2 regions of the Flavobacterium algoritolerans genome follow, and region 2 is predicted to be linked to the other one. Evidence: riboswitches for the same ligand, from Rfam matches in the RefSeq annotation. Region 2 holds a riboswitch; the other holds the start of a gene.

Region 1 (3,429 bases), on a different contig from region 2:
TCCAATGATTTGAGTAAAGCTTACGTTCGTTCAAAGGTTAGAATTAGCCATATTGTAAGTGAAAATGATACTGTTTCGGTACGATATTCTCATTTTGTGAAAACGATTGAGAATCCTAGAGAAGAAATGTTATTGGCGCATTTTATGGTTATTTGGCAAATAAAAGACAATAAACTATTTCGAGGGTATCAAATGAGTCAATTATCATAATTTAGTGTCAAAAAACTGAATACTGAATACTGATTACTGATTACTATTTTATACTTTTGCATAACAATTTTAAAAACTACATAAAAAATATATCATGAGTGTTTTAGTTAATAAAGATTCCAAAATAATTGTTCAAGGTTTTACAGGAAGTGAAGGAACTTTCCATGCTTCTCAAATGATTGAGTACGGTACTAACGTTGTTGGTGGTGTAACTCCAGGAAAAGGGGGAACTACTCACTTAGACAGACCAGTTTTCAATACTGTAAAAGATGCTGTAGAACAAGCAGGAGCTGATACAACTATCATTTTTGTTCCGCCGGCTTTTGCTGCAGATGCAATTATGGAAGCTGCAGATGCTGGAATTAAAGTAATTATTGCAATTACTGAAGGAATTCCTGTTGCTGACATGATAAAAGCAAATAGTTATGTTAAAGAAAGAAATTCTAGATTAATAGGTCCAAACTGTCCAGGTGTAATCACTCCGGGTGAAGCTAAAGTTGGTATTATGCCAGGTTTTGTTTTCAAAAAAGGAACTGTTGGTATTGTTTCTAAATCTGGAACATTAACCTACGAAGCGGCTGACCAAGTAGTAAAACAAGGATTAGGAATCACTACTGCAATTGGTATTGGTGGAGACCCAATCATTGGAACAACTACAAAAGAAGCTGTTGAATTATTGATGAATGACCCAGAAACAGAATGTATCGTAATGATAGGTGAAATCGGTGGACAATTAGAAGCTGATGCTGCTCATTGGATCAAAGCGGATGGGAACCGTAAGCCAGTAGTTGGTTTCATTGCAGGAGTTACTGCTCCTCCAGGACGTACAATGGGACATGCAGGTGCTATCGTTGGTGGATCTGACGATACTGCTGAAGCTAAAAAACAAATCATGAGAGAATGTGGAATTCACGTGGTAGATTCTCCAGCTGAAATTGGTAAAAAAGTAAAAGAAGTTTTAGGTTAATCTAAACTCTAATTAAATATTTTAAAAGCCTCACAATTTGTGGGGCTTTTTTATTATAAATATGAATTAAAGAAATATCTTTGCACTTTATTAAATGCATCTGTTTTTAAGATGTAATCCTAATAAGAACAAACATAAACGAATGGTTTCTAATGGACCTCACGATTTTGTGGGGTATTTTTTTGTCGAAGCCAGTTCAAATAAAAATAAAATAATATGTACAAAGAGTTAAAAAAATTCAAAGTTAGCAATCAGTTTTCATTTACTACAGAAGATAGTTTAGCAGAAGTTTGCAATGCATCAGAAGGATCTGGAGTATTTTTAGTGTATTCAGTAGGAGATGAAAAAGAGTTAATTATGGTTGGTTCTACTGGAACTGTTCAAAATAACGGAACTTTGAAGATTAAAAATGGTGGTTTAAAAGACAAAATTGTTGAAGGGCACCAATTTGCTAAAACTGGAAGAAAATATTCTTGGCCTGCACAAATGAAAATTGAAGACATCAGTACACTAGAAGTAGTTTGGTATGAGACATTCAACGATAAAACTAAAGTGATTCCAACATTTGTAGAAGGACAAGTTTTACAAAACTTTCTTGACGAAAATGGAAGACTGCCAAAATGGAATGTAGCTTTTTAATTATTGAAAGTCTGCCTTTTAATATCTTAATTATAATCGCGCTACATTTTATGTGGCGCTTTTTTTCGAATTATCTTTTTTTGGAATAAAATTAGGCTAATTTCATAAATAATTAATTACTTTTGCACCCGTTATCACGAATCCTTCAATAGGATAGCAACCTGCAACAACAAGCAAGGTGCTAAAACGATACGCCAAATTCTTTGGAAAAAATGTTGTTTACATTCCCATATTTAGCTTTGTTTTTCGTCATAATTTTTAATTTAAAATTATTTTTATGACTTTATTTTCAAAAGAAAAAGGAAATGCCTTTGCCTTGATTCCTTTATTGGTTTTTATTTTTACTTTTTTAGGAGCAGGAATTGTTCTGAATGATTTTTATGCTTTTCCATCGCCAGTGGCAGTTGTAGTTGGTATCATTGCAGCCTTTTTACTTTTCAAATCCACTACTGATGAAAAAGTTGCTACATTGATTGCAGGATGTGGTGAAAGTAAAATCATGACCATGTGTTTAATTTATTTGCTAGCAGGAGCCTTCGCAGTAGTAAGTAAAGCGATGGGTGGAGTTGATGCTGTCGTGAATCTTGGAATAAATACTATTGATGTTGCTTATTTTCCTTTAGGAATTTTCTTGATTGCTTCTTTTTTATCAACTGCTACAGGAACATCAGTGGGTGCAATTGTAGCTATTGGCCCGATAGCTGTCGCTTTAGCTGATAAAAGCGGTGCTTCATTACCTTTAATTTCAGGCGCTTTATTAGGTGGCTCTATGTTAGGAGATAATCTTTCGATGATTTCTGATACTACCATCGCAGCAACGCAGTCATTGGGATGTGATCTAAAGGACAAGTTCAAGATTAACTTATTTATTGCCTTTCCTGCTGCAATTTTGACTATTATGGTTTTCTTTTATCTTGGTTTAAACTCGGATATTGTGACTGTTGCCATTGCAAAAAATGATTTTTCCTGGATTGCAATTGTACCTTATATATTAGTAATAGTATTGGCGGTAGTAGGTGTTAATGTATTTTCAACATTGCTTATTGGAACTTTATTGGCAGGAATCATAGGTTATTTTAGTGGTTCGTTTACGTTAATGGAGTTCACTCAAAAGATATATGAAGGCTTTACCAGTATGACTGATATTTTCTTATTGTCAATGCTTACTGGAGGTTTAGCAGCTATGGTAGATAAAGCGGGTGGAATAACATATTTATTAGTTCAAATTAAAAAAAGAATTAAAAGTAAAAAATCAGCTCAAGCGGGAATTGGTGCTTTAGTGGGTTTTGCTAATTTAGCAATAGCGAACAACACGGTTTCTATTGTAATTACAGGATCTATTGCCAAAGAAATTAATGATGAATATGAATTGAATCCTAGAAAAACGGCTGCAATTCTGGATATTTTTTCGTGTATAATTCAAGGAGTTTTACCGTATGGTGCTCAAGTATTGCTTATATTGAGCTACGCTAATGGAAAATTAGATTTCTTTGACTTAATTAGTAATGCTTGGTACCATTTATTTTTACTAATTTTCACATTGGGGGCTATTTATATTTCGTTTTGGGACAAATGGACAAAGCGATTCTTTAAAATTTAAGAATTGAATTTTT
Region 2 (3,429 bases):
GAATTTCCCGGTTGGATTAATATGGTATTGGATTGCATCATTGAATAAATGAGCATGTGTTGGATTTTTTGCAATAATCCTTGGAATCAAAATTTCAACGATGTCTTTTTTGATTTTTGCAAGCATTGTAGCTTCTTCGTCAAAATCATCATGTTGTGTTGAGATTACAATAGCATCAATACGAGTTGGCTTATTGTCATCGCTGTATTCTAAAGTTACTTGAGATTTAGCATCTGGACGCAAATACGTAATTTCGTTATTTTCACGTCTTAAAATAGCTAATTCCTGCAATAATTTATGAGATAAATCAAGTGCCAATGGCATGTAATTTTCCGTTTCATTAGTAGCATAACCAAACATCATTCCTTGGTCACCAGCGCCTTGCTCTTCTGGATTTTTTCTATCAACACCTTGATTGATGTCAGCAGATTGTTCATGAATAGCAGAAAGAATTCCACAAGAATTAGCTTCAAACATGTATTCGCTTTTTGTGTAACCAATTTTCTTGATTACATCACGAGCGATTTGTTGCACGTCTAAATATGTATTTGATTTTACTTCACCAGCCAAAATTACCTGGCCAGTAGTTACTAAAGTTTCGCAAGCTACTTTTGAGTCAGCATCAAATGCCAAAAAATTATCAATTAATGCATCCGAAATTTGATCTGCAATTTTGTCTGGATGTCCTTCGCTTACAGATTCTGACGTAAATAAATAGGCCATAATAATTATTATTTTAAAATTAAGCGAGAAAAAATAATTGCTGAAAAGGACTAAAGAAGAGTTTCTGCTTTAGCATTTTTTCTACTGAAAAATTTTCAGTATCCATAATGAATTGATTTCATTATGAAGAGGTTGCAATCAGTTCAAATTTTTCCTCTTGTATTCGGGTGCAAATGTATGAAACCATTTTGAATTGCAAATTAATCTTAACTTTTTTTTGCTTATAAATCTTTTCATCTACTTATATAAATACAAAACGGAATCTTGGGTTCGTTTTTCTTTGTATTTTTTTTAAAACTTATTTGGAAAATTCAGAAATAGTTAGCATATTTGTTACTACAAAAAAAGAAACATGAAATTTAATGTGTGTAATATGTCAAAAGCCATTCAGGAAAAGTCCTGTGGGTCGTGTATTGCTTAAATTTAAATTCAAATTTATATAGCAAAAGCCTCCCAAGAAAATGGGAGGCTTTTTTTTGAACTCTATTTAGCTGAAAATAAAACAATATTAATCATAGAATGAATAACCTGAAAATCCAGAATACAAATAATTTTAAAGTCAAAAATATGATTTGCGCCAATGCCATTATGTGCGTTCGTGTCTGTTGATTCCAAAAGTATAAGTTATAACACAACTTAAAAAACCCTTTTGGATACGCATCTAAAAGGGTTTTTTCATTCAGATTAGTTAAAAAACATAGAGAATTTCAGAATTCAAAAATAATTTAAAACAAAACTAACATCATAAATTAAAAGATTATGAGCACATCAAAACATTTCCCAAAGACATTTCAGTTACTAAAAAGCTTTAGTTTTAGAACCAAAACAAAAAAGGAAATCGATTCAAAAAATGAATTGACTAATCCAAGATTTGAAATTTCAAAAAATGATCCTTTGGCACAAAAAATAGTGCCCAGTTCATTGCTGTTTCAAATGTATTCAAAAGAAAATGAAGAACTTTTTATTTAAAAAAGTGATGGTTGTTTTAGCTTTTGAATCTTTGATGGTAAATCTCAAATTATGATTTCGACGAAAGATAAAACCCTAATATGGTGTTTTCTCTTTTGTCGGGATAATAATTATGCGTGCGATTTTTCAAGTCAATTTGCAATAAATCAATTAGAACCAATTTGATAAAAATTTGGTTGTTTAAAAAAATAGTAGTTAATTTGTGCCTTTAAGTTCAAAAACGTATTGAAATGTTATAAAGAAAGGCAGAGGGATTAGACCCGATGAAGCCTTAGCAACCCTTCGATTTATCGAAGAAGGTGCTGCATTCTACCTTTATTCTGTCCCGAAGCCTCGGGATTATTCAGAATCTAAAGGAAAGATAACACAAAGAATTCTTCTAGTTCACTTCTAGCTTTCTTTCTAATATTTCCAGACACAAATCAAAAATCATAAAAGATTTGAAATTGGAAAATAAACCAACATCTATTACATTACAAAATTTCACCACCGAAAGTGGGGCTTTTTATGTTGCCTTAAACTTAAGTTTTCAAGTTTTTGGACCAGTTTTACATACCGCTCCCATTGTTTTGGTAAATCATGCATTGACTGGAAATTCCCAAGTTGTGGGAGACAAAGGTTGGTGGAATGATTTAATTGGTGAACACAAAACCATCGATACTAATAAATATACGATACTGGCTTTTAATGTTCCGGGAAATGGTTTTGATGATGCTATCATTGAAAATTATTCGGATTTTACTACCAGAGATATTGCCAGAATTTTTATTGAAGGCATTCGTTTTCTTAAAATAGAACGACTTTATGCTATTATTGGCGGTTCTGTTGGTGGAGGAATTGCTTGGGAACTGGTTGCTTTAGAACCAAAAATTACGCAACATTTAATTCCTATTGCAACCGATTGGAAATCGACAGACTGGTTAATTGCCAATTGCTTTTTGCAGGAGCAAATTTTGAATAATTCTTCAAAACCTATTGAAGATGCTCGAATTCATGCCATGCTTTGCTACCGAACTCCAGAATCTTTTACTGCAAAATTTCAGAGAACCACTAATGAGGAATTAGCCATTTTCAATGTAGAAAGCTGGCTGAGTCATCATGGTAAAAAGCTTCAAAAACGTTTTCAAATTTCGTCTTATAAAATGATGAATCAATTGTTGAAAACGATAGATATTACCAGAAACAGCAATTCATTTGAAGAAATAACGTCAAAAATTGAAGCTGATATTCATATCATCGGAATCAATTCAGACTTGTTTTTTACGGCTAATGAAAATAAGGCAACTTACGAGGAATTAAAAAAATATAAAAATAATGTCAGCTATCAGGAAATAGTTTCCATTCACGGACATGACGCTTTTTTGATAGAATACAAACAATTAGACAATTTGCTTCAGGATATATTCTAAGCCAAAAAAACACAACACAATGAAAATATTAAAATTTGGAGGTAAATCTTTATCGAATGGCGACGGAATAAATAAAGTAGTTGCAATTATTACCGATAAAGTAAATCAAGGAGAAGAAATTGCAATTGTAGTATCGGCACGTGGAAATGCTACAGATGAATTAGAAGAAATTTTAGGTATTGCTTCTAAAAACGGAGATTACAAACCGCTTTTTGAGGACTTTAAAAAATACCAACAAGACGATTATCAAGAGGTAGATTTATCTGAGGAATTCAATGTTTTGGAAAAATTATTCGAAGGCGTAAGCTTAATTGGCGATTACAGCAAT

What was found. A riboswitch is a leader RNA that binds a small molecule or an ion and turns the genes downstream of it on or off. The one in region 2 is predicted to bind S-adenosylmethionine.
Region 1: another riboswitch for S-adenosylmethionine. It lies ahead of QLS65_RS13445 (Na+/H+ antiporter NhaC family protein); the one in region 2 lies ahead of QLS65_RS10025 (alpha/beta fold hydrolase).

The regions. Positions count from the first base shown of each region.
Region 1 covers NZ_JASCRZ010000006.1:157,957-161,385, reverse strand. Annotated here, with positions in the region: gene QLS65_RS13460 (nuclear transport factor 2 family protein) at 1-210, shown strand, start outside; gene sucD (succinate--CoA ligase subunit alpha) at 305-1,177, shown strand; gene QLS65_RS13450 (hypothetical protein) at 1,394-1,816, shown strand; SAM-I-IV-variant riboswitch at 1,943-2,039, shown strand; gene QLS65_RS13445 (Na+/H+ antiporter NhaC family protein) at 2,094-3,416, shown strand.
Region 2 covers NZ_JASCRZ010000004.1:53,447-56,875, reverse strand. Annotated here, with positions in the region: gene metK (methionine adenosyltransferase) at 1-723, opposite strand, end outside; gene QLS65_RS10030 (hypothetical protein) at 1,483-1,692, shown strand; SAM riboswitch class I at 1,923-2,060, shown strand; gene QLS65_RS10025 (alpha/beta fold hydrolase) at 2,139-3,101, shown strand; gene thrA (bifunctional aspartate kinase/homoserine dehydrogenase I) at 3,121-3,429, shown strand, end outside.